4 regions of the Streptomyces sp. HUAS MG56 genome follow, and region 4 is predicted to be linked to each of the others. Evidence: riboswitches for the same ligand, from Rfam matches in the RefSeq annotation. Region 4 holds a riboswitch; each other region holds the start of a gene.
The links. A riboswitch is a leader RNA that binds a small molecule or an ion and turns the genes downstream of it on or off. The one in region 4 is predicted to bind cyclic di-AMP.
Positions count from the first base shown of each region.

Region 1: linked by a shared signal. The riboswitch ahead of AC4OXY_RS29810 (C40 family peptidase) and the one ahead of AC4OXY_RS24925 (M23 family metallopeptidase) in region 4 are both predicted to bind cyclic di-AMP.
Region 2: linked by a shared signal. The riboswitch ahead of AC4OXY_RS28955 (transglycosylase SLT domain-containing protein) and the one ahead of AC4OXY_RS24925 (M23 family metallopeptidase) in region 4 are both predicted to bind cyclic di-AMP.
Region 3: linked by a shared signal. The riboswitch ahead of AC4OXY_RS22530 (transglycosylase family protein) and the one ahead of AC4OXY_RS24925 (M23 family metallopeptidase) in region 4 are both predicted to bind cyclic di-AMP.

Region 1 covers NZ_CM178722.1:6,285,669-6,293,353, forward strand. The annotation lists gene AC4OXY_RS29785 (ATP-binding protein) at 1-506, shown strand, start outside; gene AC4OXY_RS29790 (LuxR C-terminal-related transcriptional regulator) at 503-1,213, shown strand; gene AC4OXY_RS29795 (C40 family peptidase) at 1,248-2,309, opposite strand; gene AC4OXY_RS29800 (hypothetical protein) at 2,785-3,138, shown strand; partial or broken gene AC4OXY_RS29805 (SLAC1 family transporter) at 3,116-3,388, opposite strand; gene AC4OXY_RS29810 (C40 family peptidase) at 3,477-4,676, opposite strand; cyclic di-AMP (ydaO/yuaA leader) riboswitch at 4,684-4,856, opposite strand; gene pcrA (DNA helicase PcrA) at 5,068-7,572, shown strand; gene AC4OXY_RS29820 (M23 family metallopeptidase) at 7,646-7,685, opposite strand, start outside.
Region 2 covers NZ_CM178722.1:6,121,448-6,129,132, reverse strand. The annotation lists gene AC4OXY_RS28975 (ABC transporter permease) at 166-1,083, opposite strand; gene AC4OXY_RS28970 (ABC transporter ATP-binding protein) at 1,070-2,068, opposite strand; gene AC4OXY_RS28965 (LolA family protein) at 2,139-3,347, opposite strand; gene AC4OXY_RS28960 (polyprenyl synthetase family protein) at 3,689-4,699, opposite strand; cyclic di-AMP (ydaO/yuaA leader) riboswitch at 5,314-5,494, shown strand; gene AC4OXY_RS28955 (transglycosylase SLT domain-containing protein) at 5,499-6,002, shown strand; gene AC4OXY_RS28950 (HAD family hydrolase) at 6,027-6,833, opposite strand; gene AC4OXY_RS28945 (FAD-dependent oxidoreductase) at 6,986-7,685, opposite strand, start outside.
Region 3 covers NZ_CM178722.1:4,762,398-4,770,082, reverse strand. The annotation lists gene AC4OXY_RS22555 (glycoside hydrolase domain-containing protein) at 45-872, shown strand; gene AC4OXY_RS22550 (SurA N-terminal domain-containing protein) at 1,020-1,676, shown strand; gene AC4OXY_RS22545 (nucleoside triphosphate pyrophosphohydrolase) at 1,796-2,794, shown strand; gene AC4OXY_RS22540 (cytochrome P450 family protein) at 2,821-4,143, shown strand; gene AC4OXY_RS22535 (transglycosylase family protein) at 4,336-5,439, shown strand; cyclic di-AMP (ydaO/yuaA leader) riboswitch at 5,622-5,796, shown strand; gene AC4OXY_RS22530 (transglycosylase family protein) at 5,801-6,517, shown strand; gene eno (phosphopyruvate hydratase) at 6,854-7,685, shown strand, end outside.
Region 4 covers NZ_CM178722.1:5,265,174-5,272,858, forward strand. The annotation lists gene lhgO (L-2-hydroxyglutarate oxidase) at 1-320, shown strand, start outside; gene trmB (tRNA (guanosine(46)-N7)-methyltransferase TrmB) at 590-1,417, shown strand; gene AC4OXY_RS24915 (PrsW family intramembrane metalloprotease) at 1,487-2,824, shown strand; gene AC4OXY_RS24920 (aldo/keto reductase) at 2,865-3,809, opposite strand; gene AC4OXY_RS24925 (M23 family metallopeptidase) at 3,884-4,909, opposite strand; cyclic di-AMP (ydaO/yuaA leader) riboswitch at 4,919-5,085, opposite strand; tRNA gene AC4OXY_RS24930 (tRNA-Met) at 5,414-5,487, shown strand; gene AC4OXY_RS24935 (dihydrofolate reductase family protein) at 5,562-6,695, opposite strand; gene AC4OXY_RS24940 (MarR family winged helix-turn-helix transcriptional regulator) at 6,794-7,330, shown strand; gene AC4OXY_RS24945 (GTP cyclohydrolase II) at 7,440-7,685, shown strand, end outside.

The DNA of each region.
Region 1 (7,685 bases), 1.0 Mb from region 4:
CGGACAACGCGGGCGAGGTGCGCCGTCTCGCCCGAGCCCAGGAGCGCGACCTGCGCACCTGGCTGTACAAGCCGGAGGGCACCGGCAAGGACGAGGCCGACGAGCCGGACACGGTCGCCGAGGCGGTGCGGCGCAGCGCGGCCGAGGTCGAGGACAAGCACGGTGTGCCCATCGAGGTGGTCGTCGTCGGCGACTGCCCGCTGGACGACAGGACCCGTGCGCAGATGCAGGCCGCGCGCGAGGCGATGGTGAACGCCGCCAAGTACGGTGGCGAGGGCGGTGCCGTACAGGTCTATGCCGAAGTCGAGGGGAGGACGGTCTTCGTGTCCGTGCGCGACCGCGGACCGGGCTTCGACCCCGACGCGATACCCGCCGACCGGATGGGCGTCAGAGAATCGATCATCGGCCGCATGGAGCGCAACGGCGGCACGGCCCGGCTGCGGGCGGTGCCCGGCGGCGGCACGGAGGTCGAGCTGGAGATGGAGAGGGCGGAGAAGACGTCATGAGCGACGCGACCGAGACGAACGGTACGACGGGGGCCGGCGCGGCCGGACGGCACGTACGGGTCGTGCTCGTGGACGACCACCGGATGTTCCGCGCCGGTGTCCAGGCCGAGATCGGCCAGACCGCGGAGACCGGGGTCGAGGTGGTCGGGGAGGCAGCGGACGTCGACCAGGCGGTCACGGTCATCACCGCGACCCGGCCCGAGGTGGTCCTCCTCGACGTCCACCTGCCGGGCGGCGGCGGGGTCGAAGTGCTGCGCCGGTGCGCGGCGTTGATGGCGGACGCCGAGCAGCCCGTCCGCTTCCTCGCGCTGTCCGTGTCGGACGCGGCGGAGGACGTGATCGGAGTGATCCGCGGCGGCGCCCGAGGCTATGTCACCAAGACCATCACGGGCACCGATCTGGTCGCCTCGATCTTCCGGGTGCAGGAGGGCGATGCGGTCTTCTCGCCGCGGCTGGCCGGGTTCGTCCTGGACGCCTTCGCCTCCACCGACGCCCCGCCCGTGGACGAGGACCTGGACCGCCTCACCCAGCGCGAGCGCGAGGTGCTGCGGCTGATCGCCCGCGGCTACGCCTACAAGGAGATCGCCAAACAGCTGTTCATCTCGGTGAAGACGGTCGAGTCCCATGTCTCGGCGGTCCTGCGCAAGCTCCAGCTGTCCAACCGCCACGAGCTGACCCGCTGGGCGACGGCCCGCCGCCTGGTCTGACCCCGACCGGCTCCGGGACCCCTGGGGGGCGCCCTCACACCACCCGGGTCGCCCCCGCGAACGGCATCAGGTCGATCGGGGCCAGCCGGACCGGCGCCGAGGGGTTGGGGGCGTGGATCATCAGTCCGCCTCCCACGTAGATGCCGACGTGACTGACGCCGGAGTAGAAGAACACCAGGTCCCCGGGCCGCAGTTCGGAGCGGGAGACGCGGCGGCCCGCGTCGATCTGGGCGTAGGTGGTGCGGGGCAGGGAGATGCCGGCGGAGCGGTAGGCGGCCTGGACCAGGCCCGAGCAGTCGAAGGCGTTCGGGCCGGTCGCCCCCCACACGTAGGGGCTGCCGAGCTTGGCGTAGGCGTAGCCGACGGCCGCCGCCGCCCGCGTGTCGGGGGCCGCGGCGGGCCCGGCCTGTGCAAGGGCGTCCCGGACGTCCGAGGCGGACCGGGAGGCACGCCCCCGGGTGCCGCCGTCGCCGGTGACCGCGGACCGCTGCCGCGGCGTGAGCCGCGCCAGCAGCCGCCGGGCCTCGCCCAGTTTGCCGGTGATCGTCGTCTTCTGACGCCGCAGCTCCGCCTGCCGGGAGCGCAACGACGTCAGCTGGACGCGCGCCGCGCCGCGCAACTGCTCGATCTCCCGCAGCTGTTCGCGCACCCGGGACACGGCGGCGGCCTGCTGGTCACCGGCCCGCTCGGCGAACGCGGCGTCGGCCAGGTACCGGTCGGGGTTGTCGGAGAGGGCCAGCTGCCAGGCGGGGGAGAAGCCGCCGGCGCGGTACTGCGCCGTGGCGAACGAACCGAGCGCCTCCCGGGCCGAGTTGAGGCCGTCCTGCTTGCGGGCGGTCTCGTCGCGCAGGGCGTTGAGCCTGCGCCGGGTGCTGTCCGCCGCCTCCTTGGCACCGTCGTACTTCTCGGTCGCGGCCTCGGCCTGCTGGTACAGCGCGTCCACCCTGGCCTTCACCTGTGCCGGTGTCGGCGGGGGCTCGGCGTGCGCCGAACCGCCGAAGCCCGTCGCGGTGGCCGCGCCCGTCAGGGCGAGCGTGGCAGCGGTCCGGGCCGTGGGGCCGATCGGGCGTTGCCGGGGCTTGCGGTGCGCTGCCACCTGGACTGTCACGTCCTTCCGTGCGACTCGACACGATCCGACGGCCGAGCGGTCCGTGGGCCGTGCGGTCCGGCCCAGCGGTGCCTGCGTCCGGCGGTGGCCCGCACAGGGGGAACGGGCCGCCGCCGGACCCTTCTCGGCGGTGGTGCCCGGCCGCCGCCCCTGGCCCGGGCGGTGATGGGGAGCCGGTCACCTGGGGGAGGACGCTAGGCCGGAGTGTGACGGGTAGGTAACGCAGTGTACGGAACTGGCGTCGACAGATCGGTAAGTGACCGTACGTGATCGTGCGGCCGGTCCGGAGTCGTCCCCTTCACGTGGCGTGGTGACCGATGCGCGGAAAGCGGAACAGGCGGGAGGCGTGAGGTGCTATGGGCCGCATATATGCAAGATCCGCAGCGGTGGACGGCCGGGTGCGGACGGCTGTGCCAGGGCCCGGTGGCGAGGGACCGCATCGCCCTGATTAGGCTCCGGCCTCATGGACGTACTCATCCATCTCTTCGTCGGCCTGCACATCATCGGCATCGCGGCGCTGCTCGGCGGTTTCCTCACCCAGATGAAGGCGATGGGCCAGGGCACGGCCCGCTTCGTCCCCGGGATGCTGCACGGCGCGCTCACCATGCTCGTCACCGGAGTGGTGCTGGTCGGCCTCAACCAGGCCGGTGACCACCACATCAACACCATCAAGATCGGTCTGAAGCTGGCCCTGCTGATCGTGATCCTCGGCCTGGTCTACGTCAAGCGCGACGAGGAGAAGGTCGAGAAGGGTGCCTTCGGCGTCGTCGGCCTGCTGACCATGGCGAACATCTTCATCGCCGTCCTGTGGACCTGACGGCCGTCCCTCCCGCCGTACGGGCCGCGCGCACCGCTCCGGCGCCGACCGCGAGCCACGCCGCCACCGCCACCCACACCAGCACCCGCCCCGGCCACCGGAGCCACGGGAGTCGCACGGCGGCCGCGACGGAAAGCGTCGCAGCCGCCGTCATCCCCATCGGGAACACCGTCGACCACCGCCGTACGTCGTAGCCGGGCCGGGGCCGCGCCGCCTCGGCCGCCGGCAGGACGACGTACCAGGCCAGGTCCGGGACGCGGAGCCGAGGCGCGAGAACAGCCGGTACGCGCGCGTGGCCGGGAAACGCCGGTACGCGCGCGTGGGCACCGGTGCGGAGATCAGCCCGGGCGGACCACGCTGTGGATGATCGATTCTCCGCCGTAGTACACCGACTCCTCGCGGACGTAGGCGCCCGGCTTGGGGGCGTGGATCATCATGCCGTTGCCGATGTAGAGGCCGACGTGGCTGATGTCGTCGTAGAAGAAGATCAGGTCGCCCGGGCGCGCGTCCGCCAGGGAGACCGTGGTGCCGGCGTTCACCTGGTCGTACGTGGTGCGCGGGAGCGCGACGCCGGCTGCCTTCCATGCGGCCTGGGTCAGGCCCGAGCAGTCGTAGGAGCCCGGCCCGGTGGCGCCCCACACGTACGGCTTGCCGATCTGGGCGCGGGCGAAGGCGAGGGCCTTCTCGGCCTTCGTGTCGTACGAACCGGACGAGCCGGAGGATCCCGAGGACCCCGAAGAGGTGGAACCCGTCGAGCCCGTGGACGTGGACCCGCCGGAGCCGGACGACGACGAGCCGGACGAACTGCTCTGCTGCTTGGCCCGGGCCGCGGCCTGCTGCTTCGCCAGCTCGGCCGCCTTGCGCGCCGCCTCCTGCTGCTTGGCCTGTTCGATCTGCGCGAGTCGCGCCTTCTCCTGGGCCGTCAGTTGCGAGAGCAGTTCGCGCGCGGAGGCGAGCTTCTTCTGGACGGTCGTCTTGGCCGTCTGGAGGTCCTGCTGCGAGGTGGTCAGCGTCTGGAGGCTCTCGGCGGCCTCCCGCCGCTTCTTCATCGTGGCGGCCTGATCGCCGATGTAGGCGTCGACCGCGCTCTTCTCGCGCGTGGTCAGCCGGTTCATCAGCTGGGTCTGGTCGAAGTAGTCCTGCGGGTCGTTCGCCAGCAGGAAGGTGGCCGTGCTCGGCGCGGCGGCGCCGGTGCGGTACTGGGCCGCGGCGAACGAACCCAGCTCCTCGCGGGCCTTGTTGAGGCTGTCGGTGCGGCGGGCGACCTCCTGGCGGAGGGCGTCGACGTGGCCGCGCTCCTTGCCGGTGCGCTCCTTGGCCGCGTCGTACTTCTCGGTCGCCGACTCCGCCTGCCGGTAGAGGTCGTCGACCTTCTTCTCCACCTCCTCCAGGCTCGGCCGGTTGTGGTCGGTGCCCGGGGCGGCCTCGGCGGTCTGGGACAGCATGGCTATGGAGGTGAGGGCGGCGGTGGCGAGAGCGGGGGTGCGTATACCCGCCGCGGTGGTCCCGCCGGGGCGCGGCTTGCGGTGCGACGCCAAGGGAGGCGACTCCTTCCAATGGTCCGCCTACCGGGTTAGCTGTCGGGTTCGGGCGGTGGTTCGGAAGGGTTGCCCTACGGCGTCGTCCCGGACGGGATTCGGCCGATTCACCCCAGGTTCGGTGGGTCCCCGGCTCCGGGTGCCCCGTACGGGACGGGCCGGACTCGGCGGGGGCCGCGCACGCGGCCCGACCGCAACCTAGCCAACTCGTGTGGCTAGTGTGAAGGTTGGTGCGTGATATGTCCGATACATTTTCGTGATCCGAGACCGGAATCACGTCCGGGTCATCGGGTGATTCCGCTGGGTAAGGGATGTTCGCCCCTTCGCCCGCGCGGTCTTCTTCCCGGGACGGCGACCGGTTGTCGGTGGGGCGCCCTAGACTCGGAGAGCGATGAGCAGCCTCTTTGACGACAGCTTCCTGGCGGACCTCCAGCCCCCGCGCGGGCGCGAGGAGGAGCCTCCGCCGCCGCCCGAGGACGATCACGCTCCGGAGCCGCTTCCGGACGATCTGTTCGGCGGGAAGTTCGACGTGCCGCCGGACCGGGATTCCTACTACCGCGACGGCGCCCCCCGCCCCGCACTCGACGCGGCGGCGCTGCTGGAGGGGCTGAACGACAACCAGCGCGCCGCGGTCGTCCACGCCGGCTCCCCCCTGCTCATCGTCGCCGGCGCCGGCTCCGGCAAGACCCGTGTGCTCACCCACCGCATCGCCCACCTGCTCGCCGAGCGGAGCGTGCACCCGGGCCAGATCCTCGCGATCACCTTCACCAACAAGGCCGCGGGCGAGATGAAGGAGCGCGTCGAGCAGCTCGTCGGCCCGCGCGCGCACGCGATGTGGGTGATGACCTTCCACAGCGCGTGCGTGCGCATCCTGCGGCGCGAGTCGAAGAAGCTCGGTTTCACGTCGTCGTTCTCGATCTACGACGCCGCCGACAGCAAGCGCCTGATGGCCCTGGTCTGCCGCGACCTGGACCTCGACCCCAAGCGCTTCCCGCCCAAGTCCTTCAGCGCCAAGATCAGCAATCTGAAGAACGAGCTGATCGACGAGGAGGACTTCGCCGCCCAGGCCGCCGACGGCTTCGAGAAGACCCTCGCCCAGGCCTACGCGCTCTACCAGTCCCGCCTCCGCGAGGCCAACGCGCTCGACTTCGACGACCTGATCATGACGACGGTCAATCTGCTGCGCGCCTTCCCGGACGTCGCCGAGCACTACCGCCGCCGCTTCCGGCACGTCCTGGTCGACGAGTACCAGGACACCAACCACGCCCAGTACGCACTGGTCCGCGAACTGGTCGGCACCGTCGAGCGCGCCGCCGAGGACGTCACCGAGGACGTCGCCGCCCCGCCGGGCGAGCACGACCTCCCGCCCGCCGAGCTGTGCGTCGTCGGTGACGCGGACCAGTCGATCTACGCCTTCCGGGGCGCGACGATCCGCAACATCCTCCAGTTCGAGGAGGACTACCCGAACGCGACGACGATCCTGCTGGAGCAGAACTACCGCTCCACCCAGACGATCCTGAGCGCCGCCAACGCGGTCATCGAGCGCAACGAGTCCCGCCGTCCGAAGAACCTGTGGACCAACGCCGGCCAGGGCGCCCGGATCACCGGCTACGTCGCCGACACCGAGCACGACGAGGCCCAGTTCGTCGCCGACGAGATAGACCGCCTGGTCGACGCGGGCGACGCCAAGGCGGGCGACGTGGCCGTCTTCTACCGCACCAACGCCCAGTCCCGTGTCTTCGAAGAGGTCTTCATCCGCGTCGGCCTGCCCTACAAGGTCGTCGGCGGCGTCCGCTTCTACGAGCGCAAGGAGGTCCGGGACGTCCTGGCCTACCTGCGCGTTCTCGCCAACCCCGAGGACTCGGTGCCGCTGCGCCGCATCCTCAACGTCCCCAAGCGGGGCATCGGCGAGCGCGCCGAGGCGATGATCGACGCCCTCTCCCAGCGCGAGAAGATCAGCTTCCCGCAGGCGCTCAAGCGCGTGGACGAGGCGTACGGCATGGCCGCGCGCTCCACCAACGCGGTCAAGCGGTTCAACACGCTGATGGAGGACCTGCGCACCATCGTGGAGTCCGGCGCCGGACCGGCCACCGTGCTGGAGGCCGTCCTCGAACGCACCGGATACCTGGCCGAGTTGCAGTCCTCCACCGACCCGCAGGACGAGACCCGCATCGAGAACCTCCAGGAACTCGCGGCCGTGGCCCTGGAGTTCGAGCAGGAGCGCGCGGAGGGCGAGCAGGGCACGCTGGCCGACTTCCTGGAGCAGGTGGCCCTCGTCGCCGACTCCGACCAGATCCCCGACGAGGACGAGGAAGGCGCCGGCGTCATCACCCTGATGACCCTGCACACCGCCAAGGGCCTGGAGTTCCCGGTCGTCTTCCTGACCGGCATGGAGGACGGCGTCTTCCCGCACATGCGCGCCCTCGGCCAGACCAAGGAGCTGGAGGAGGAGCGGCGCCTCGCGTACGTCGGCATCACGCGCGCGCGTGAGCGGCTGTACCTCACCCGGTCGTCCATGCGCAGCGCCTGGGGCCAGCCGTCGTACAACCCGCCTTCCCGCTTCCTGGAGGAGATCCCGACCGCGCACCTGGAGTGGAAGCGGACGGGCGCGACGGCTCCGGTCTCCTCCGGCCCGGCCTCCGGGATCGCCGCCTCGCTGTCCTCGTCCCGCTCGCGCTCGTCGGCCGCGGGCGCGTCCGGGTTCGCCACGCGGCGTACGACGGACAAGCCGGCGGTGTCGCTGGCGGTCGGCGACCGGGTCACCCACGACCAGTTCGGGCTCGGCACGGTCGTCGCGGTGGCGGGCGCCGACGACAAGGCCCAGGCGACGATCGACTTCGGCGACGGCAAGCCGAAGCGGCTGCTGCTGCGCTACGCGCCGGTCGAGAAGCTGTAGAAGCAGTGGAAGGTGTGAGCCCCGCCGGACCGGCGGGGCTCACACCGTCACGGCTCACGTCGGGATACGCGGCTCAGGTCGGGTCCAGGCCGTGGCTGCGCAGCCACGGCAGC
Region 2 (7,685 bases), 860 kb from region 4:
CACTCCCCCGGCGTCGCGATTCCGGTCGTACGCGTCCTGCCCACCAGTGTCTCCGCTCCCCTCGGCTTCCGGGTCACCGCACCGTCACAGCCTCGCACCAGCCGCCTCCCGGGAGCATGCTCAGCGGCGGCGCGAAGACGCTCTTCGCGCGGGCCCGGCAGGAGCTCAGGCGCTGATGTCCTTCGTCGTGAACCTCGCCCAGGCCGCCGTGCCGAACACGGCCGCGTACAGCGCCTGGAGGCCGAGGTTCTTCTCCAGGCCGTCCCAGTAGACGGGGTCGCGGATCAGGTCGGCGAAGGACAGCCAGTAGTGCGAGAAGAAGTACGGCTGGAGGGCGTGCAGCTGGGGTATCTGGTCGAGAATCTGGACGGTGATGAGCAGCCCCACGGTGGTCGCCATCGCCGCGATGCCGCTGTTCGTGAGCGTCGAGACGAACAGGCCGAGGGCGGCCACGCCGACCAGCGAGAGGGCGACGACCAGGGCGATCAGCAGGGCTCGGCCGAGGCCCTCGGCGAAGCTGATCTGCGTGCCGGATATCGTCGTGAGGTCGCCCAGCGGGAAGAGCAGCACGCCGACGATCAGTGCCGAGACGGCGACGACCAGGGTGGCCAGCAGGCAGAAGGCCATCACCGTCGCGTACTTGGTGAGCAGCAGCCGGGTGCGGCCGGCCGGGGCGACCATCAGATAGCGCAGCGTGCCCGCGCCCGCCTCGCCCGCTATCGCGTCCCCCGCGACGACGCCGACGGCCATCGGCAGGAAGAACGGCAAGGTCGCGGCGAGTGCCGTGAACACCAGGAACAGGCCGTTGTTGGTGATCTGCGAGATGAACGCAGGGCCCTGGCCGCCGTGGTCCGCCGACCCGCCGCCGCGCGTCTCGATCTTCACCGCGATCCCGACCAGCACCGGCACCGCGGCCAGCACCCCGAGCAGGGCGAGCGTGCGCCAGCGTCGGACGGTCGTGACCAGTTCGCTGCGCAGCAGCCCGAACGTCCACAGCGGGCTCGGCCGGCGCACGGCGGGGACGAGGGCCGCCCCGAACCCGGGAGCCCTCTCGGACAGGGGATCCGTCTCAGCCCGCGACATCGAAGCCCTCCCCCGTCAGTGCCACGAACGCGTCCTCCAGCGAGGCCCGTTCGAGCGCGAGGCCGCGCACCCGCACGCCCGCCATGACCAGCGCGGCGTTCACCTCGGCGAGGTCCCGCGCGGGCGGTTCGCCGGTGACCCGGTCGCCGTCGGCGGTGACGTCCGCGACGCCCTGTTCCTTCAGCACCCGGGCAGCCTCGGCCGGATCCGGGGTGGTCACCACCAGCCGGCCGCGCGCCCCGGCAGCCAGGTCGGCCACCGCGCCCTGTGTGACGAGCCGGCCCTGCGCCATGACCGCCGCGTGCGTGCACACCTGCTCGATCTCGTCGAGGAGGTGGGAGGAGAGAAAGACCGTCGTGCCGTCGGCGGCCAGTTCTCTGATCAGGGTGCGGATCTCCCGCATGCCCTGCGGGTCGAGGCCGTTGGTGGGCTCGTCCAGGACGAGCAGCCGGCGCGGCTGGAGCAGGGCGGCCGCAAGACCCAGGCGCTGCTTCATGCCCAGCGAGTACGCTCTCGCCTTCTTTCCGGCGGCCGCCGCGAGGCCCACCCGGTCCAGGGCGGCGGCGACGCGGGCGCGCCGGGTGCGCGGGTCGGCGGTCGGGTCGGCGGCGTCGTAGCGCAGCAGGTTGTCCCGGCCGGAGAGGAAGCCGTACAGCGCGGGGCCCTCGATGAGCGCGCCGACCTCGGGCAGCACGGAGCGGGCCGCCCGGGGCATCGGGCGGCCCAGCACCCGGGCCGTGCCTGCGGTCGGCTCGATCAGGCCCATCAGCATGCGGATGGTCGTGGTCTTGCCCGAGCCGTTCGGACCGAGGAAGCCGAAGACACTGCCGGCCGGGACGGTCAGATCCAGACCGTCCACGGCGAGCTGTCCGCCGCGGTAGCGCTTGGTGAGACCGCGCGTGGCGATGACGCTCGCCTCGGCCTGCCCGGGGGCATGCCGCTCGGCGTCCCCCGCCTCCCGCTCCGTGGCGGACGGTCCGTCCATCGGCTCCCCCTCGGTTCGTGCTTCCGTAAAGGGTCAACGCACGATCACGGTCCGTAGTGCCCGGACAGGGTCACTTTCCTTCGTTCGCCGCCTTCACCAGGGCGTCCTTCGTCACCGCGCCGGCGTAGACCTTGCCGTCGTCGGTCATCAGGACGTTGACCAGGCGGGTGGAGAAGACCGTGCCCTTGCCGAACTTGCCCGAGACCTTGTCGCCGAGCGAGCCGAGGAAGCCGCTGAGGTCGCCGGCCTTGGAACCGCCGCTCGGCAGGCCGCCCTTGGCGCCCGTGTCGAACGTGGCGACGGACGTCCAGCCCTTGCCGATGACAGTGCCCTTGTCGTGGCCCTGGGCGAGGCCCCCGCCGGGCTTGAACCCGTCGTGCTCCCGGGCCGTGGCGCCCTTCTTCTGCTCCGTCACCTTCGCGCCCTTGGGCGGGGTGAAGGTGAACGTGGAGGCGGCCGGCCTGGCGAAGGAGACCTCGGTGAAGCCCGCGTCGACGACGGCGGCGCCGCCGCTCTTCGGGGTCAGCGTGAACTTCAGCGGCATGCCCGTCTTCGCGTCGACCGCGATGCTGATCGCGCCGACCGTGGTGCCCGACTGGCGCGGCTTGATCAGCAGCTTGTAGGCGGCGCGGCCGGCGACCTGCTCGGTGCCGTCGACGGTGACGGACGTGGTGCCGTCCACCGCCTTCAGCGCCTGGTCGGCGAAGTCCTTCGGCGTGGCCGGCGGCTGCTCGGCCCTGCGGTCCTTGCCCGTCTCGGGGGAGGTGCTGTGGGAGACGGAGTTGGTCTTGCTGTCGTAGCCCCAGACGTTCGTGCCGTCGTGGATGAGGCTGTACTCGGAGCCGCTCTCCAGCAGCGAGATCTTCTGCTTGTCCGGGCCGTCGGCGGCGACGCGCAGCGTGTGCGTGCCGGAGACCAGCTCGGTGAGCTTGGCCTGCGGGTCGGCGGAGGAGCCGGCGCCGGCGCCCTTGCCGGCCCCGGAGGCCAGGCTGCTCTCCAGGCCGCCGAGGTTCGGCAGGCCGAGGTCGGTGCTGATCTTCACCGTGCCGGACAGCTGCTGCACGTCCGACTTGGCGATCTTGTCGATGAGCTGCTTCGCGGTGATCTTGGGCAGGTCCGGGTCGCCCGAGGCGGCGAGCGCCGGGACCAGCCCGATCGTGGCCGCCGCCACGCCCACCACCGCGACCGGGACCGCGTAACGCGCGGCCTTGCGGCGTCCGGCGTGCGGGTTCTCGTCCCGCGCGACGTCCACCGCGTCATCGGATTCGTACGGTGCCATGTGTGCCTTACCTCCGTCGTCGGCGGCGGCTTTCCTCACGCTGGTCCACCCTGAGCCGCCATTCTCACCCGAATCGGTGAGGAGTGGTGATGTCCGTGTTCCCCATCTCACCAAATCGGCCATGAGGAAGCGTCAGACCACGGAGCCAACTCCGTGTACGCCTGCGGTATGACACGTAGGGGCGGCGACCACCGGGACCCCTAGGGGCCGGGCCCGGTCGCACGGATGCCGAAGGGCGCCGTACGGCCGTGTGCCATATCGCGGACACGTCAGCCACTGTCAGCGGGGACGAGCCGGTACGCCGTCGCGGGCCGGCACGCCGTCGTGGGTGGCCCGGGGCCTCAGCCCGCGCGGTGCACCACCGCGTCGCACAGCTCCACCAGAGCCGCCTTGGCGTCGCAGTCCCGCAGCGGCGACAGCGCGGCCCGGGCCTCCTCGGCATAACGCACGGTGTCGCGGCGGGCCTGCTCCAGCGCGGGGTGCGCACGCAGCGCGGTCAGGGCCTCGGCGTGCCGGGCGTCGTCGGTGAGGTCGGAGTCCAACAGCTCGCACAGCGCGAGGTCCTCGGGCAGCCCCAGCCGGGCCGCGCGCTCGCGCAGCCGGAGCACGGGCAGCGTCGGGATGCCCTCGCGCAGGTCGGTGCCCGGGGTCTTGCCGGACTCGTGCGAGTCGGAGGCGATGTCCAGGACGTCGTCGGCGAGCTGGAAGGCGACGCCGAGCCGCTCGCCGTACTGGGTGAGGACGTCGACGACCGTCTCGTCGGCGCCCGACATCATCGCGCCGAACCGGCACGAGACCGCCACCAGCGAGCCGGTCTTGCCGCCGAGCACGTCCAGGTAGTGCTCGACCGGGTCGCGGCCGTCCGAGGGGCCCGCGGTCTCCAGGATCTGGCCCGTGACCAGCCGCTCGAACGCGAGGGCCTGCACCCGGACCGCCTCGGGCCCGAGGTCGGCGAGGATCTGGGAGGCACGGGCGAAGAGGAAGTCGCCGGTGAGGACCGCGACGGAGTTGCCCCAGCGGGTGTTGGCGCTGTCCACACCGCGCCGCACGGCCGCCTCGTCCATGACGTCGTCGTGGTACAGCGTGGCGAGGTGGGTCAGCTCCACGACGACGGCCGACGGCACGATGCCCGGCGCGTAGCGGTCGCCGAACTGCGCCGCGAGCATCACGAGCAGCGGCCGGAACCGCTTCCCGCCGGCCCGTACGAGGTGCTGCGCGGCCTCCGTGATGAACGGGACCTCGCTCTTGGTGGCCTCGAGCAAGCCTTCCTCGACAGCCGCCAATCCGGCCTGGACATCGGCTTCGAGAGCCTGGTCCCGCACGCTCAGCCCGAACGGCCCGACGACGGTCACGAGGGGTCTCCTGTCTGCTGGTGTCTGCTGGCGATTACACGGTTTGTCGATAGGTCGCTGCCATCACTCAAGTCAGCGTATCCGGTCCTGTTTCGATCACCGATAGCGCCCACCGGTCCGGCCCGGGCGCTATTGGATCATGGCCGCTTTGTTTTCGATCAGATGGTAAGAACGGACATTCATCGACTTAACAGGACACCTTGCGCTTTGTCGCGAACCGAGGGGCGAGCGGAGTAATGGCTCCACCCTCACCCGCGGGCCATCTCACACCCACCCCTCACTCCACCCCTCACCCACCCCCCTTTCCACGTCCCCCTTCGCGACCGGCGCCACTCCGAGCGCGAGTCCCTGAAATCCGCTATGTCCCCTTTATGACTATTTGATACTTCGTGAGTTGGGTCACGGACGCCCATGTCCGCACACCGGCCGCCGAACCGCCCGTTCTCCTTGCCCGGCGCGCGAGTTGAGGGTTGACAACCGCAAAGGATCAAGTACCACATAGGGGGCAGTTCAAGGTCAAACAGGACGTTGTGTGATTCCGGCACTTGTTCCCGACATGTGCTCTCGCATACGTTCCGGCTCGCTGGGCGGACGCCGAATCCTGCCGCCGCCCGCACAACCATCCGCGAACCCATTCGTACGGCAGGAGCGGGGGACCCAGGTAAGTCGCCGGACCGGTCGGCACACGTCGCACCGGAACGGCTAGGGGTGAAGCCGCGCCTTCTCGCGAAGGCACGGCCGGGCACCTCCCCGCCCGAACCCGACAGCTCACCTCGCAGGCGCCGGAGAGGAACTCCCCATGTCTGCTGCCGCTCAGCACAGCCGTACCCGCACCAGCCGTCTCATGCGCACCCTCGCCGTCGCCGGCACCGGTGCCGCCGTCCTCGCGATGCCGCTCATCGGCGCCACCAGCGCCTCCGCCGCCACCAGCACGCCCTCGACGGCCGCCGCGACCACGTCCCTCGTCCACACGTCCGGGTACACGAACACCCTCGACGGCTGGATCCGCGAGTCCCTCTCGATCATGGCCCAGAAGGGCATCCCCGGCTCCTACAACGGCATCTTCCGCAACATCATGCGGGAGTCCTCCGGCAACCCGCTGGCCATCAACAACTGGGACTCCAACGCCGCCGCCGGCATCCCGTCCAAGGGCCTGCTCCAGGTCATCGACCCGACCTTCCGGGCCTACCACGTGACCGGCACCGCGTTCGACCCGTACGACCCGGTCGCGAACATCACCGCGGCCTGCAACTACGCCGCCGCGCGCTACGGCTCGATCGACAACGTCCACAGCGCGTACTGAGACACCGGTCAGCCGGTCAGCCGGTCAGCCGGTCGGAAACAGTCTTTCGAGGACGACGGCGACGCCGTCGTCCTCGTTCGACATGGTGATCTCGTCGGCCAACGCCTTCAGTTCGGGATGCGCGCCGGCCATGGCGACCCCGTGCCCGGCCCAGTCGAACATCGGGATGTCGTTGGGCATGTCCCCGAAGGCCAGCGCCTGTCGGGCACCGACGCCGAGCCGCTCCGCGGCGAGCGCCAGCCCGGTCGCCTTGGTCACCCCGGACGGCTGGAGCTCCACGGTCCCCGGCCCCGACATGGTGACCGTCGCGAGCGAACCCACCACCGCGCGCGCGACGGCCGCCAACTCGTCGTCGGACAGGGCGGCATGGCGCAGCAGCACCTTGCTGATGGGCTTGTGCCACAGGTCGTCGCGCCGGTCGACCCGCACCGAGGGCAGGGTCGGGTGCGGCATCCGGTAGCCGGGCTCGATGAGCGTGAGCCCGTCGACGCCGTCCTGGTCGACGGCCGCGTAGACCTGCCCCACCTCGGCCTCGATCTTGCCGAGCGCCTCCTCGGCCAGTTCCCGGTGCAGCCGGACCGACCAGAGCAGGCGCCCGCTCCCGGCGTCGTAGACCTGCGCGCCCTGTCCGCACACCGCGAGCCCCGCGCAGCCGAGGCGCGCGAGCAGCGGCCGTACCCGAGGGGCCGGACGGCCCGTCACCACCAGATGCCGGGCACCGGCCCGCGCCGCCCGCGCGAGCGCGGCGAGCGACCGGTCGGAGACCGTGTCGTCGCCCCGCAGCAGCGTGCCGTCCAGGTCAGTGGCGATCAGTGCGTATGCGGCTGCCATGATCAGAGAATACGGACGCGGGGCCTGTCCGACTCACCTTGCCGTACTGCGTACTTACGTGCTCATCACCCCCAAGTGGCGCCCGCCGTCGGCCTGATGACACCGTCGGGGTCCCCTGTATGCCGTCGCCGTCCCCGGATGCGGCCGCTTCGTCAGCCGTGGGCCGCCGCCAGGTGCTTCGCCAGTCGCGGCGAGGCGAACTCCGTGCCGCACACGAAGCGCATCACCGGGCCGTACGACGCCGCCGCCGGCAGGCCGGTGAAGTACAGGCCGGGGACGGAGGAGACGCAGCCGGGGCCGAGCCTCGGCGCACCGCGGCTCACGGCCAGCCGGGTGCGCAGGCCGTGGCCGAGGAAGTCCATCGCCGCGATGTCGACGCGGTAGCCGGTGGCCGCGATGACGTGGTCGGCGGCGAGCCGTTCCACGCCGTCGGCAGGGGTCTGCCCGCGCGGGCCGGTTCGGGAGCGGGAGAACGTGCGGACGGTGAGGACGGGGCTGCCGTCCGACGCCTCAGCGCGGACGATCCGCTCGACTTCCTGCACCTGTACGGCGCTGTCGAACCGCTCGCGCAGCCACCAGGCGCCGAGCGGTCCGAGGACGCGGCGGACCAGGTAGTGACGGGCGGCCTCGGGCAGGTGGCGGTAGGGGTGCGGGTAGTAGCTGAGCGCCCACAGCGACCAGGCGCGGCCGAAGGGGGATGCGGGGCGCAGCCTCGGCTGCTCCCAGGGCGGGGCGCCGAAGGCGACCCGGCCGCGGCCGCGCGCGACCACGCGCACGCGTGCGCCGGCTTCGGCGGCGAGCGCGGCCGTCTCCAGCGCGGACTGGCCGGCGCCGACGACGATCAGCTCCCGG
Region 3 (7,685 bases), 500 kb from region 4:
TCTGCCGGGTGAGGCAGGGGCGACACACGCAAGGGGTGGGGATCATGGCTGGTCACCGGCAGTCGAAGAAGCGCAGATACATCACGTGGGCGGCGGTCGGCGCCGCCGTGGTCGCCGGGGCCGGGATCGCCGCGCAGACCTCCATGGCCGCGACCGTCTGGCCGGCGCAGAAGACGTTCACCGGGCGCGCGTTCGACACGTGCACCGCGCCCTCGCTGTCCGCGATGAAGGCCTGGCACACCGGCTTCTACGGCGCCGCCGCCGTGTACGTGGGCGGCAGGAACCGCGGCTGCGCCCAGCCCAACCTCACCGCCTCCTGGGTGAAGTCGGTCGACTCCCTCGGCTGGAAGCTCGTCCCGCTCTACGTCGGCGCCCAGCCGCCCTGCCAGTCCGGCTCCAACCCGGAGAAGCTGACCGCGTCGACGGCCGCCTCCCTGGGCACGCAGGACGCCGCCGACGCCGTGGCCAAGGCCTCCGCGCTCGGCATGAAGGCGGGCAGCCCGGTCTACCTCGACATGGAGGCGTACGACACCACGAACACGGCGTGCAACGACGCCGTGCTGACGTATGTGCGCGCCTTCGACAAGGGGCTGCGCGCGAAGACGTACCGCAGCGGCTACTACGGCTTCAGCAGCTCCAGCGCCAAGGCGATCGCGACCGCCAAGGACAGGACGGACCTGCCGGGCAACCTCTGGTACGCGCTGTGGGACAAGCAGAACACGACGATCGCGGACTGGCCGTGGGGGACGAGCCAGTTCACGAACCACAGCCGCGGCCATCAGTACATGGTCAACAGCAAGGAGACGCACGGCGGCGTCACCCTCACCGTCGACCGCGACGCGTGGGACGCGCCCGTGGCCGTCGTCGGCTGAGCCCTGCGGCGTAAGAGGCGCGTGCGGCGGTGCCCGAAGCGCGCGTGAATCGTTGGTCCCATGGGTTGGCCCCGGCCCTCCCACTGCCTACCATCGATCACCGCAAGACTTTGTGCTCCGTCGCACAATCTCCCCTTGGAGGTTTCCTTGCACCGCCGCCGTCGCACCGCGCTCGTCCTCACCGCCGCGATCGCCGCCGCGGCACCCCTGCTGACCGCCTGCGGAAGCGATGCGCACCCGGGCGCCGCGGCCGTCGTCGGCGGACAGCGGATCACCGTCTCCCAGCTGGAGAACCGGGTCGACGAGGTCCGCAGGGCACAGCGGGCCGCGGTGCCCGACGAGGCCCAGTACCAGCAGGTCCTCGCCTCCACCAGCAGCCTCACCCGCGACACCCTGCACAACATGGTCCTCGACCAGGTGCTGCACCGCGCCGCGCAGGACCAGGGCGTCTCGGTGACCCGCCACGAGGTCGAGCAGATGCGTACGAGCCTGGAGCAGCAGGCGGGCGGCGCCACGGCGCTGGAGACGGCCTGGCTGCAGAAGTACGGCATCGCCCCGGCCCGCCTCGACGACAACCTCCGGCTCCAGCTGGAGGCGCAGAAGCTGGCCAAGCAGCTGGGCACCGACACCAGCCAGCCCGCCTTCTGGAAGGCGCTGTCCAAGGCGTCCCAGGAACTGCGCATCGACCTCAACCCGCGCTACGGCACCTGGGACGTGCAGAAGAGCAGCCGCGTGGACGCCAGGACACCCTGGGTGCGGGAGGTCACGACGGGCGCCGGGGGCGGAGAGCCGGTGACGGCGTAGTACGGCCCTGCGGCCCACGGACGTCTGCGCGTCGGCGTGTCGGTCATACGATCACACGACTCTCCCCTGCCTGTGGACAACCGAATCCGCTCGTCGGCGCCGTGGGTTACGTTCGGATCGTGAACGCATCCAGCTCCGACCTCGCCCCCACGGCCGGCCCCGGCCGCATCGTCCTGCTCACCACCAGCCACCGCGTCGCCCCCGGCCTGCTGTCCTGGCCCGCCTGGCAGGCGCTGCGCGCGGCCGACACCGTGCTGTGCGCGGACGGCGCGCACCCGCAGCTGCCGTATCTGCGCGAGGCCGGGATATCGGTGACCGAGGCGTCCCCGACCGCGCAGGAGCTGGTCGACGCGTGCGCCGGCGGGCGGACGGTCGTGGTCGTGGCCACCGGCGAGGGCGAGCCCGCGCTCACCGACGGCCTGGCCCGGCTGGCCGGCTCCGGCCGGGTCGCCATGCCAGAGCTGGAGCTGCTGCCCGCCTCCTACGACCTGCCCGGCGCCCGCCTGCTCGACCTGGTGCAGGTCATGGACCGGATCCGCGTCGAATGCCCCTGGTCCTCCCGGCAGACCCACGAGGGCCTCGCCAAGTACGGCATCGAGGAGGCGTACGAACTGGTCGAGGCGATCGAGGCCGGCGACCGCGAGGAGTTGCGCGAGGAGCTGGGCGACGTCCTCCTCCAGGTCGTCTTCCACTCCCGGATCGCCGAGGAGCACCCGGACGCGCCCTTCTCCGTCGACGACGTGGCCGGCGGCATCGTCACCAAGCTCATCCACCGCCACCCGCACGTCTTCGGCGACGAGAAGGCCGAGACCCCGGAGGACGTCAAGGAGCACTGGCTGCGCACCAAGGCCGAGGAGAAGCGGCGCACCTCGGTCACGGAGGGCGTCCCGCTCGGCCAGCCCGGCCTGGCCCTCGCCGCCAAGCTCGCCTCCCGCGCCCGTACGGCGGGCCTGGACGTCCCCCTCCCGCGCGGCGAGGGCGTCGGCTACGACCTGCTCGGCCTGGCGGTCCGTGCCGAGGCGGCCGGCGTGGACCCGGAGGCGGCCCTGCGCGCGGCGGCGCGGGTGTACCGGGACGCGATACTCCGGGCGGAGGGCACGGCACCGGAGCAGGGGTGACGGGCGGGTCCGGATACCGTCGAGGGGTGACCGACCAGCACCACCCCTCGCCCGCCCCCGGCGCGCCCGGCGTTCCCGAGCTGTTCTCCTGGGAGTTCGCCACCGATCCGTACCCGGCGTACGCCTGGCTGCGGGAGCACGCCCCCGTGCACCGGACGCGATTGCCCAGCGGGGTCGAGGCGTGGCTGGTCACGCGGTACGCCGACGCCCGGCAGGCCCTCGCCGACCAGCGGCTGAGCAAGAACCCGGCCCATCACGACGAGCCCGCGCACGCCAAGGGCAAGACCGGTATCCCCGGCGAGCGCAAGGCCGAGCTGATGACACATCTGCTGAACATCGACCCGCCGGACCACACCCGGCTGCGCCGGCTGGTCAGCAAGGCGTTCACACCCCGCCGTGTCGCCGAGTTCGCGCACCGGGTGCAGGAGCTGACCGACCAGCTCATCGACCGCTTCGCGGAAAGGGGGTCAGCCGACCTCATCCACGAGTTCGCCTTCCCCCTGCCCATCTACGCCATCTGCGACATGCTCGGCGTCCCGCGCGAGGACCAGGACGACTTCCGGGACTGGGCGGGGATGATGATCCGGCACGGCGGAGGCCCGCGCGGCGGGGTCGCGCGGTCGGTCAAGAAGATGCGCGGCTACCTCGCCGAGCTGATCCACAAGAAGCGCGAGGCGCTGCCCGCCGAGCCCGCGCCCGGCGAGGACCTGATCTCCGGCCTCATCCGCGCCTCCGACCACGGCGAGCACCTCACCGAGAACGAGGCCGCCGCCATGGCCTTCATCCTCCTGTTCGCCGGTTTCGAGACCACGGTGAACCTGATCGGCAACGGCACCTACGCCCTGCTCACCCACCCCGGGCAGCGCCGGCGGCTCCAGGACTCCCTGGCGCGCGGGGAGCGGGACCTGCTGGAGACCGGTATCGAGGAACTGCTGCGCTACGACGGCCCGGTGGAGCTGGCCACCTGGCGGTTCGCCACCGAGCCGCTCGTCATCGGAGGGCAGGACATCGCGCCCGGCGACCCGGTGCTCGTGGTGCTCGCGGCGGCCGACCGGGACCCGGAGCGGTTCGCCGAGCCGGACGTGCTGGACCTCTCCCGCCGGGACAACCAGCACCTCGGCTACGGCCACGGCATCCATTACTGCCTCGGCGCGCCGCTCGCCCGCCTGGAGGGCCAGAGCGCGCTCGCCACCCTGTTCACCCGGCTGCCCGACCTGCGGCTCGCCGCTGATCCGGCCGAGCTGCGCTGGCGCGGCGGGCTCATCATGCGGGGGCTGCGCACCCTGCCGGTCGAGTTCACCCCGGTCCCCGCCGGCGGGGGAACCGCCGCTGCCGTACAAGCGTCGTAGGGGTGGGCGAAACCGGCGTAACGGCCTCGTGGGAAACGAAACATGACAGGGATTCAACCCTGTGATCTTCACGTGATCTGCGCGGCATTAACTTGTGACAAGTGATCGTGTGCCGATACGTTCACCCATCAGCGTGGCGACCGGCACCGTCCGCCGCCGCGCCGGTCCTGCTGTCGCACGAAAGGCTTCCGCATGCTCACCGGGAACGGTCGTCACCGTCGCCCCCGTCAGGCTCCGGCCCTCCTCGTCGCGGCCGGCGTGACCGGCTCCGCCATCGCCATCCCGCTGCTCGGCGCCGCGAGCGCCCACGCGGCCGACGGCACCACGTGGGACAAGGTCGCCGAGTGCGAGAGCGGCGGCTCCTGGAGCCAGAACAGCGGCAACGGGTACTACGGCGGTCTCCAGATATCGCAGGACGACTGGGACAAGTACGGCGGCACGCAGTACGCCGACAGCGCCGACCAGGCCAGCCGCAACCAGCAGATCGCCGTCGCCGAGAAGATCCTCGCCGACCAGGGCACCAAGCCGTGGACCATGTGCGCGCTGACCGCCGGGCTGACCTCCAACTCGGGTTCGGTCGACGTCGACACGGGCGTCGGGAACTCCGGGAGCGGCAAGAGCTCGGGTGGCGACTCCGGATCGACGAACGGTTCCGATTCGTCCGGTCTGTCGGACTCGTCCGGGTCCGACTCGGGTTCCGGGGACGGGTCGGGCGCCCACTCCGGCTCGAAGTCCGGCTCCGGCGCGGACGCTTCCTCGGATGCCGGTGCCACGCCCGGACCGAGCGCGAGTGACGGGGGCGGCAAGGAGTCGGGCGCGTCGCACGGCTCCAAGGGTGCAGGCAGCCACAAGTCCGACAAGGGCGACAAGGCGGGCACGTCCGGTTCCGATGGTTCCATCGGGTCCTCCGGTGGCGGAGGCGCGCAGGGCGGCGACAGCTCGCCCAGCGCCACCCCCGGGACCGACGAGTCGGACAATTACCCGCAGAGCACCGGTTCCTGGAGCCTCGTCGACACGGGAGCGCTCAGCAGTGGCGGACGTCACCGCGGCGGAAGTGCGGACGAAAACGTGACAAACGGTCAGGATGCCGCGTCCTCGGGCCGTCACGCGGGCCACCGGACGAACACCTATACGGTCCGTGAGGGCGACACGCTCGCCTCCATCGCCGGCTCTCTCGGCGTCGACGGCGGATGGCGCGCGCTCTATGACGGCAACAAGAAGGTGATAGGGGCCGACCCGAACCAGATCACCGCCGGTCAGACCCTGGAAGTCGGTAACGAAAAGGACGCGGAGTAAGGCGAGTTGGCGCCCCGCTTGATCGCTAATGTCCGTTTTGGCGAAAGTGTGGGATGAGTCTCAGAAGCCCTGATCGTCTTTGAAATTCCGTCGATCGCCTGTCTACGGTCAGGACCGCTCGTCACCACGAGCCCCGGTTGCCGCAACGCCGAATCCTGCCAGCGGCCGTCCGGGAACAGTCGTCGCGTCAAGCGCCGTAGGCAGGAGCGGGGGACCCAAGGTAGGCGCTGGAACCGGCAGTTGACGCCGGATCCGGCTTGGGGTGAAGCCGCAGGCCCGCGACAGCGGGCGTGCGGCCGGGCAACTCAACCGGCCCGAACCCGACAGCTCACCTCGCAGGCGTCGGTGAGGGGATCGATCCATGCTGTTTTCCGGCAAGGGCAAGCACCGTCGTCCGTCCAAGGCCGTCCGCGTCGTCGCGCTGGCCGGTGTCACCGGTGCCGCCGTCGCCGCCCCGCTGATGGCGGCCGGCAACGCCTCCGCCGCCACCGCCTCCGAGTGGGACGCGGTCGCCCAGTGCGAGTCGGGTGGCAACTGGTCCATCAGCACCGGCAACGGCTTCTACGGCGGCCTCCAGTTCTCCGCCTCCACCTGGGCCGCGTACGGCGGCACCGCCTACGCCTCGACCGCCAACCAGGCCACCAAGGCGCAGCAGATCGCCGTCGCCGAGAAGGTCCTCGCCTCGCAGGGCAAGGGTGCCTGGCCGGTCTGCGGCACGGGCCTGTCCTCCGCCCCGTACAACGGCTCCGCCCCGAGCACCGGCTCCGGCTCCACCGGCAGCGGCTCGGCGGGCAGCGGTTCCTCCGGCAGCGCCACCACCCGCTCCGCCGACCAGCAGGCCGCCACCCGCTCCACCGAGCGCTCGGCCCCGAAGGCGAGCAAGACCGTCACCACCCCGACCGGCAAGAAGGTCAAGAAGGGCGACGGCGAGTACAAGGTCGTCAAGGGCGACACCCTCAGCTCCATCGCCGAGAAGCATCACGTCGCCGGCGGCTGGCAGAAGCTGTTCCAGCTGAACAAGGACATCGTCGACAACGCCGACCTCATCTTCCCCGGTCAGCAGCTGCACCTGAAGTGACATCCGGCTCCGGCCGGACGCGCAGCGCCCTCACATCCCCACCCCCCACACCGAGGACCCCGTGAGGGTCACCCCCGTCCCCACGGGCTCCCCGTCCCGGCGCGTGTTCCCCCGTACGCGCCGGGACGGGGCTTTCTGTTTCCCCGCTCTTCAGCCGGGCCTCATCGACAGCCCCCTTTGTTCCGAGGGTGAACAATGGGTACCGTCTGCATGTCCCACCGCGTTCACGGGGCGGTCGGTCGCGGGCCGATCCCCCGGAGACGGTTAGGCTCTAGTCGCACGGCGCAGCCGCAAGGCACACCGCCCCGCACTTCCAGCGTCACATCCAAGAAGGAGATGCTCGTGCCGTCCATCGACGTCGTCGTAGCCCGGGAAATCCTGGACTCCCGAGGCAACCCCACGGTCGAGGTCGAGGTCGGCCTCGACGACGGCAGCACGGGTCGTGCCGCCGTTCCGTCGGGCGCCTCGACCGGTGCCTTCGAGGCCATCGAGCTGCGCGACGGTGACCCGAACCGCTACCAGGGCAAGGGCGTCGAGAAGGCCGTCCTCGCCGTCATCGAGCAGATCGGCCCGGAGCTGGTCGGCTACGACGCCACCGAGCAGCGCCTGATCGACCAGGCCATGTTCGACCTGGACGCCACCGACAACAAGGGCTCCCTCGGCGCCAACGCCATCCTCGGCGTCTCCCTCGCCGTCGCCCACGCCGCCTCCGAGGCCAGCGACCTGCCGCTGTTCCGCTACCTGGGCGGCCCGAACGCGCACCTGCTGCCGGTGCCGATGATGAACATCCTCAACGGCGGCTCGCACGCGGACTCCAACGTGGACATCCAGGAGTTCATGATCGCTCCGATCGGCGCGGAGTCCTTCTCCGAGGCGCTGCGCTGGGGCGCGGAGGTCTACCACACGCTGAAGAAGGTCCTGAAGTCCAAGGGCCTGTCCACCGGCCTGGGCGACGAGGGCGGCTTCGCCCCGAACCTGGAGTCGAACCGCGCCGCCCTCGACCTCATCCTGGAGGCGATCAAGGAGGCCGGTTACGTCCCCGGCCAGCAGATCGCCCTCGCGCTCGATGTCGCCGCCTCCGAGTTCTACAAGGACGGCAAGTACCTCTTCGAGGGCAAGGAGCGCTCCGCCGCCGAGATGACGGAGTACTACGAGGAGCTCGTCTCCG
Region 4 (7,685 bases):
CGGGATCGTGGGCGATCGCCCGGCAGCACTGGAGATACGGCGCCGGGGAGCTGCGGCGGTCGGTGTCCAAGGGAGCGTTCCTGGATGCCGTGCGCAGACTGCTGCCCGGGGCGGAGCCCGCGGACCTGGTGCGTGCCCCGGCCGGGGTGCGGGCGCAGGCGGTGCTGCGGGACGGGACGCTGGTCGACGACTTCCTCATCCGCGAGGGCGCGAGGGCCGTCCACGTACTGAACGCACCCTCCCCCGCGGCCACCGCCTCCCTGCCCATCGGCCGGGAAGTGGGACGCCGCGTGCTGGACATGCTCGGCACGGTCGACTGAGCAAACCCCTGGCCGGACGGGAGCCGAGGGCGCTGACCGCCCCAGACAGCCACCTCGCCCGGGAAAACACGAGAGCCGCGCACACACCGAACGAGGACGCGCCCGCCGGGCCGGGCGACAGGGCGGGACCCCGGCAGGCTCCTCGGATCCGGGCCGCGGCGGGAGCCGGTGCGCCGGGCCTCGGCGACCGGGGGCGTGCCGAGCGGCCGAGCGGGGAGCCCCGGCGGGAGCCGAGGGTGGCTGCGGAGCGCCGTAAAATCGGTCTTACTGTGTCTGACTCGCTGAACACCCCCGACGCCCCCGCTCCGGCCGACCCCCACGCACCCGGTTCGTCCATCCGGCACACCCGGGCCAAGGGCGAACCGCGGTTTCCCGACGGGCCCAAGGCCGATCCCGCCGGGTCGCACTTCGAGCGGCGGATCCGGAGCTTTCAGCCGCGGCGCAGCCGGGTGACGGCCGGGCAGGCCGACGCGCTCCAGCGGCTGTGGCCCGTGTGGGGGCTCGACATCGACGGGCAGCAGGTCATCGACCTCGGCGAGCTGTTCGGGAACGACCGGCCCGTCGTGCTGGAGATCGGCTTCGGCATGGGCGAGGCCACCGCGCAGATGGCCGCCGGGGACCCGGACACCAACATCCTCGCCGTCGACGTGCACACCCCGGGCCAGGGCAATCTGCTGAACCTCGCCGACCAGGGCGGCATGGCCAACGTCCGGGTGGCCAACGGCGACGCGATCATCCTGCTCCGCGAGATGCTCACGCCCGACGCGCTCGACGGGCTGCGCGTCTACTTCCCGGACCCCTGGCCGAAGAAGCGGCACCACAAGCGGCGGCTCATCCAGCCCGAGTTCCTCACCCTCGCCGCGACGAGGCTGCGCCCCGGCGCGCTCGTGCACTGCGCGACCGACTGGGAGCCGTACGCCGAGCAGATGCTCGACGTCCTCACCGCACACCCGGACTTCGAGAACACGCAGGCGGACGGCGGTTTCGCACCGCGCCCCGCGTTCCGGCCGCTGACCCGTTTCGAGGGGCAGGGACTGGACAAGGGTCATGTGGTGAACGACCTGCTGTTCCGGCGCGTACCGCACAAGAGCGCCTGACCGAGCCGGACCTTCCCGGTCCGGTAATCCGCTCCAGCCCCTCGTCCCGTCACCGTTAGGGTCGATGCCGTGGCCATCAGTCCGACCAGTCCCCCGTATCCCGCGTATCCGCCCGCCCCCGGCGGTCCCGTGCTCCGCCATCCGCACTGGTGGCAGCGCGCATCGGTGCGGTACGGGGCGCTGATCACGCTCCTGGCGCTGTCCGGGCTGGTGATCCTCGCGCTCGTGCGCCGGCAGACCGGTACCGAGGGGTTCCTCGTCGGCCTCGGGCTGGCCGTGCTGCCCGTGCCCTGGCTGACCGCCGCCTTCCGCTGGCTGGACCGGGTGGCGCCGGGCCCCCGGCGCAACCTCGTCTTCGCGTTCGCCTGGGGCGCCTGCGCGGCGGCGCTCATAGCCATCGTCGCCAACAGCTTCGCGACCAGGTGGATAGCCACCGCCACCGCCGATCCGGCCGGCGCCGACACCCTCGGCGCCACCGTGATAGCGCCGATCGTCGAGGAGTCCGCCAAGGCCGCGGCCGTGCTGCTGGTCTTCCTCTTCCGCCGACGCGACTTCACCGGGATCGTGGACGGGATGGTGATAGCCGGGATCACCGCCACCGGCTTCGCGTTCACCGAGAACATCCTCTACCTCGGCACGGCCTTCGGGGCCGACCAGCTCTCCGGCGACAGCGGCATCGCCTCCGTCACCGCCGCCACCTTCTTCGTGCGCATCGTGATGTCGCCGTTCGCGCACCCCCTGTTCACCACCATGACCGGCCTCGGCTTCGGCCTCTCCGCGTTCTCCGCGCCACGGCAGCGCGCGCGGCGGGTGCTGCTGCCGTTCTGCGGGCTGCTGCTCGCGATGAGCATGCACGCCTTCTGGAACGGCTCCTCGACCTTCGGCGAGTTCGGGTTCTTCGCCGTCTACGGCTGCTTCATGGTGCCCGTGTTCGGACTGCTGACCTGGCTGGCGATCTGGACGCGGCAGCGGGAGCTGCGGACCGTGCGCGCGGAGCTGCCCGTGTACGTGCTGGCCGGGTGGCTGGGGCCGGCCGAGCCGGACGCGCTGGGGTCGATGCGGGCGCGGCGCGCGGCGCGCGACTACGCCCGCCACCACGGCGGGAAGCCGGCGGCGCGGGAGGTGGCGCGCTACGAGGAGTACGCCACGACGCTCGCGCTGCTGCGGCACCGCGGGCGCACGGGGCGGGCCGGGGCCGACTTCGTCGTACGGGAGGGCGAGCTGCTGGACGCGCTCTGGCGGCGCAGGGACGCGGCGCGGCCGGCCCTGGAGTACGCCGCCCGGGCCACCGCCCCGGCTCCGGCGCGCTGGGCTCCCCCGCATCCGCAGAACGGGTACCCGTACGGGTATGGGTATCCGGCGGCGCCGTACCCCGCATACCCCGCGTACAACCCGTACCAGTCGTAGGCCGTCGGGCTCGCGCGGGGCCCGGCGCCGCCGGGAGGGATCAGGCCGACGCCGCCGTCAGCTTCGTCAGTTCCTCGTCCGTGAGCTTCAGGTCCGCCACTCCCAGCAGTGCGGGGAGCTGTTCGACCGTGCGGGCCGAGGCGATCGGGGCCGTGACCGTCGGCTGGGCCGCGAGCCAGGCCAGGGCGACCGTGGCGAGCGGGGCCTCGTGGGCGGCGGCGACCTCGTCCAGGGCGGCGAGGACCTTCTGGCCGCGCTCGGAGTCCGCGTACTCCTGCACCCGGCCGGCGCGGGCGCTGTCGACCGTGGTGCCGGGGCGGTACTTGCCGGTGAGGAAGCCCGAGGCGAGCGCGAAGTACGGCACCGCGGCCAGGTTCTCCTTGGCGGCCACCTCCTGCAGCCCGCCCTCGTAGGTGTCGCGGGAGACCAGGTTGTAGTGCGGCTGGAGGGCGACGTACCGGGCCAGGCCCTCGCGCGCGGAGAAGTCGAGGGACTCCTGCAGCCGCTCGGCGCTGATGTTGGAGGCGGCGATGTGCCGGACCTTGCCCGCCTTGACCAGCTCGTCGAGGGCGCCGATGATCTCCTCGACCGGGACCTCAGGCCTGTCGAAGTGGGTGTAGTAGAGGTCGATGTAGTCGGTGTCCAGGCGGTGCAGGGAGGCGTCGGCGGCGGCCTTGATGTTGGCGGCGGACAGACCCTGGTACTCGGGGTGCTGGCTGACCTTGGTGGCGATGACGACATCGGAGCGGTTGCCGCGGGCCTTGACCCACTTGCCGATGATCGTCTCCGACTCACCGCCCTTGTTGCCCTCGATCCAGGCGGTGTAGGCGTCGGCGGTGTCGATGAAGTTGCCGCCGGCCGCCGCGTAGGCGTCGAGCACGGCGAAGGAGGTCTCCTCGTCGGCGGTCCAGCCGAAGACGTTGCCGCCGAGGGAGAGGGGGAAGACCTGGAGATCCGAACTGCCGAGTGTGCGCAAGGAAGTCATGCTTCACGTCAACGCCGGCGACGGATGATCTCATTCCGCCACCGGCGCCACGATCACCCGGAAGGTCGGACGGGTCAGGGGTTGAGGCCCTTGTCCCGCAGCCACGGCGCCGGGTCGATGGCGGTGGCCTGGCCGTTCGGGTGGACCTCCAGGTGCAGGTGCGGGCCGGTGACGTTGCCGGTGGCGCCGACCCGGCCGATGACGTCGCCGGTCGAGACCTTCTGGCCGACCGAGACGCCGATCGAGGACTGGTGGCAGAACCACAGCTCGGTGCCGTCGTCCAGGGTCAGGACGGTGCGGTAGCCGTAGGCACCGGCCCAGCCGGCCTGGGTGACGGTGCCGCCGTGGACGGCCTTGATGAGGGTGCCGGTGGGGGCGGCGAAGTCGAGACCGGTGTGGTAGCCGGAGGACCACATCGCGCCGGGCTGACCGAAGGTGCCGGTGATCGTGTACGACACGACGGGCAGCGTGTACTGCTTGGCCAGCTCGGCCAGGCGCTTGGCCTCAGCGGCCTTCGCGGCGTCGGCCTCCGCCGTGGCCTTGGCGGCCGTGGCCTTGGCGGCGGCGTCCTTCTCGGCCTTGGCGGCCGCGTCGGCGGTCTGCTGCTCGGCGGTGGCGAGCCTGGCGGCGGTGGCCCGGCTGTCGGCCTTGCTCCGCTGCTGCTCGGCCTGGGCCATGATCCGGTTGCGCAGGGCCTCGCCGGCGTCGCCGTTGCTGCCGCTCTCGGTGTGCATGCCGACGTCGGAGAGCCCGGTGGCGGTGGTGGACTTCGGTGCCTCGGTGGAGCCGCCCTCGAAGAGGTGGCTCACGGAGTCCGGCAGGGAGATGGAGACCGGCGGCTTGCCGGTGTGGGCGCTGGCCATGCCGCCCGCGCCGACGGCGGCGACGACGCCGACGCCGAGGACGGTGGAGCTGCGGGCGAAGCCGCTGCGCTGCTTGGCGACCCGGTGCCGGCCGCGGACCCGGTCGACGGAGTCCTCGGTGGGGTTCCACTCCTCCCACGTGCCCTCTTCGGCGTGGTAGGAGCCGTAGCCGAAGGGTTCGGGCTCGTCGGACGCCGGTATGGACGGGGCTTCGGGGGCAAGCCGGTTGGACGCCACGCGGGCGTACTCCTTTCCTTCCGTCGCCTACCGGGTTAGCTGACGGGTTCGGAGCAGGAAGGTCTCCTACGCGCGTATACCGGGCGTGGACTCAGTGAGTTCACGTCGGCGTCCGCGTGATTCACCCCAAGGTGGTGGTTCCCCGGTTCCCTCGCGGGATTCGGCGCGTGCGCACGGAGCCGCCTCTTGTGACGGCTGGGACGACCGCGCTGCGTTATCGAACGTTAATAGACCCGCGAGGCACTTTCCAAGCCGTTCGGCTTGATCGTTAATGCTTTCCGGCCGGACACATACGCCAATACCAAATCAAATCGGTCGAGTTGGCCACGGTTCAGGGGTCTCGGCGTTTTTGATGGTGTCTCAGATGTTATGCGGACGGCGGTCGCTCGGTCACCGTCGGTGAAGGCGTCGTGATCGCGGGCCCCGGAATCACCGGGCAGCGGGCCCCGCGATCAAGCGGTGTGCGAGCACCCCTTCGCATGGGGTACTCTTGAGACACAACGACGCGGGGTGGAGCAGCTCGGTAGCTCGCTGGGCTCATAACCCAGAGGTCGCAGGTTCAAATCCTGTCCCCGCTACTGAAGACTCAGGGCCCGGAATCCAGTGGATTCCGGGCCCTGAGTGTTTCGCGCCCCCGAAGGGGCGCGGCGGCTCACCGCACCAGATGCCCGTTCGGCGCCTTGGCCCGCGCCTCGTACTCCGGCAGTACGACCACCTCGGCCCCGGCCTGCGCCAGAACCCCGCTCCCGTCGGCCGCCTCCACGAACGTGTCCGGCTCGCGCCACGCCGTCACCACCCTGCGCACTCCCGCCCGCAGGATCAGCTCGGCGCACGGCGCGGGCCGGGACGCGCGGCGGGCGCACGGCTCCAGGCTGCTGTAGACCGTGGCGGCGGCCAGCCGCGGGTCGGCCGGGTCGATCTTGGCCAGCGCCGCCTCCTCCGCGTGGACCACCGGGTCGCCCCCCTCGCGCGAGTGGCCGCGCGCCAGCTCCGTGCCGTCGGCCGCGACGACCACCGCGCCGACGCTGAACGCCGTCTTCGAGGGCGGGCACAGCGCGGCGAGTTCGCAGGCGATGCGCAGCCAGTGGCGGTCGGCGGCGACCGGGGCGGCTCCGGTGCCGGGGGCGGTGGGCTCGTAGCGCATGAGGACGACGTCCTCGATCCGGCGGGTCTCGGTGAGGCGGAGGCGGCCGGCCTGGTACCCGCCCGGGCCGAACAGGCGCGGGGCGGCCGGGTCACCGACGAGGAGCGGGGCGAGGACCAGCTGGAGTTCGTCGGCGAGGCCCTGCTGGAGGAGCTGGGTGTGGACAGTGCCGCCGCCCTCGACCATCAGGCGCCGCACGCCGTGCACGACGTACAGGTGCTCCAGGAGCGCCGGCCAGTCGAGGCCGGGGCCGAGCGGGACGACCTCGGCGCTGTCGCCGAGGAGCCGTGCGGCGCGCTCGGCACCGGCGTCGGTCGTGTAGACGACCTTCGCGCCGCCGGTGTGCCAGAACCTCGCGGCCGGGTCGAGGTCGCCGGAGGCGGTGACGGTCACCTTGAGGGGGTATGCGGGCTTGCCCTCCGCGACCCGGGCCGCGCGGCGCTCGGCCGAGTTGACCAGCAGTCGCGGGTTGTCCGCGCGGATCGTGCCGGCCCCCACGAGGATGGCGTCGGACGCGGCCCGCACCTCGTCGACCCGGTCGAAGTCGGCCGGGCCGGACAGCAGCAGGCGCTCGGGGCCGGTGTCGTCCAGGTAGCCGTCGAGCGAGACGGCGGCGGACAGCAGCACATACGGGTACGACATCGGGCGCACTCTCCCTGCGAGGTCTGCGAGGTCTGCGGAGTCCGGGTCCGCGAAGCCGGGATCTTGGTTCAAGTTTGAAACAAACCTACACTGGCCGCATGACGACCCGCTGGCTCAGCCCCGAGGAGCAGCGCGCCTGGCGCGCGTACATGGCCGCGACCCACCTCCTGGAGGACGCGATGGACCGGCAGCTCCAGCAGGACGCCGGCATGCCCCACCTTTTCTACTCGGTGCTGGCCAACCTCTCCGAGGCGCCCGAGCGACGGCTGCGCATGACCGATCTCGCCGAGACGGTGAAGATCACGCGCAGCAGGCTGACGTACGCGGTGACCCGGCTGGAGCGGGACGGGCTGGTGCGCCGGGAGGACTGCCGCTGGGACAGGCGCAGCAGCATCGCCGTACTGACGGACGAGGGGATGGCCGTGCTGGAGCGCGCGGCGCCCGGGCACGTCGAGACCGTGCGCAGCACCCTCTTCGACCGGCTGACGCCCGCGCAGGTGGGGCAGCTGGAGGACATCTTCACGAGCGTCGCGCGGGGACTACAGGACGAGGACGCCGAGGCCGGGACGGGGGATGTGCCGTGGCGGCGCCGGTCGTCGTGTTCGTCGTCCCAGCCGCCGTCCGCCTCCTCGTGAATCGCTGGAGTCGCTCCCGAATTCAATTGCTTTAACTTTTAAGCATGAGGTAGGGTCCCCTGTGCACTACTGCTTCAAATCTGAAGCAGCCGCCTCTGGAGGGACCCGCATGCCCGACACCCCCGCCGCCACGCCGCGCGCCCGCGTCCGGGTTCCGCTGCGCTTCCACGACGGCTACAGCGTCGACGCCGAACTCGTCACCTTCCACGGCCTGGCCGACGGCCAGGAACACGTCGCCGCCGTCCTCGGCGACCCGGCCCCGGGCTCCGTACCGCTGGTGCGGCTGCACTCCGAGTGCCTCACCGGCGACGTCTTCGGCTCGGCCCGCTGCGACTGCGGCCCCCAGCTGCGCGAG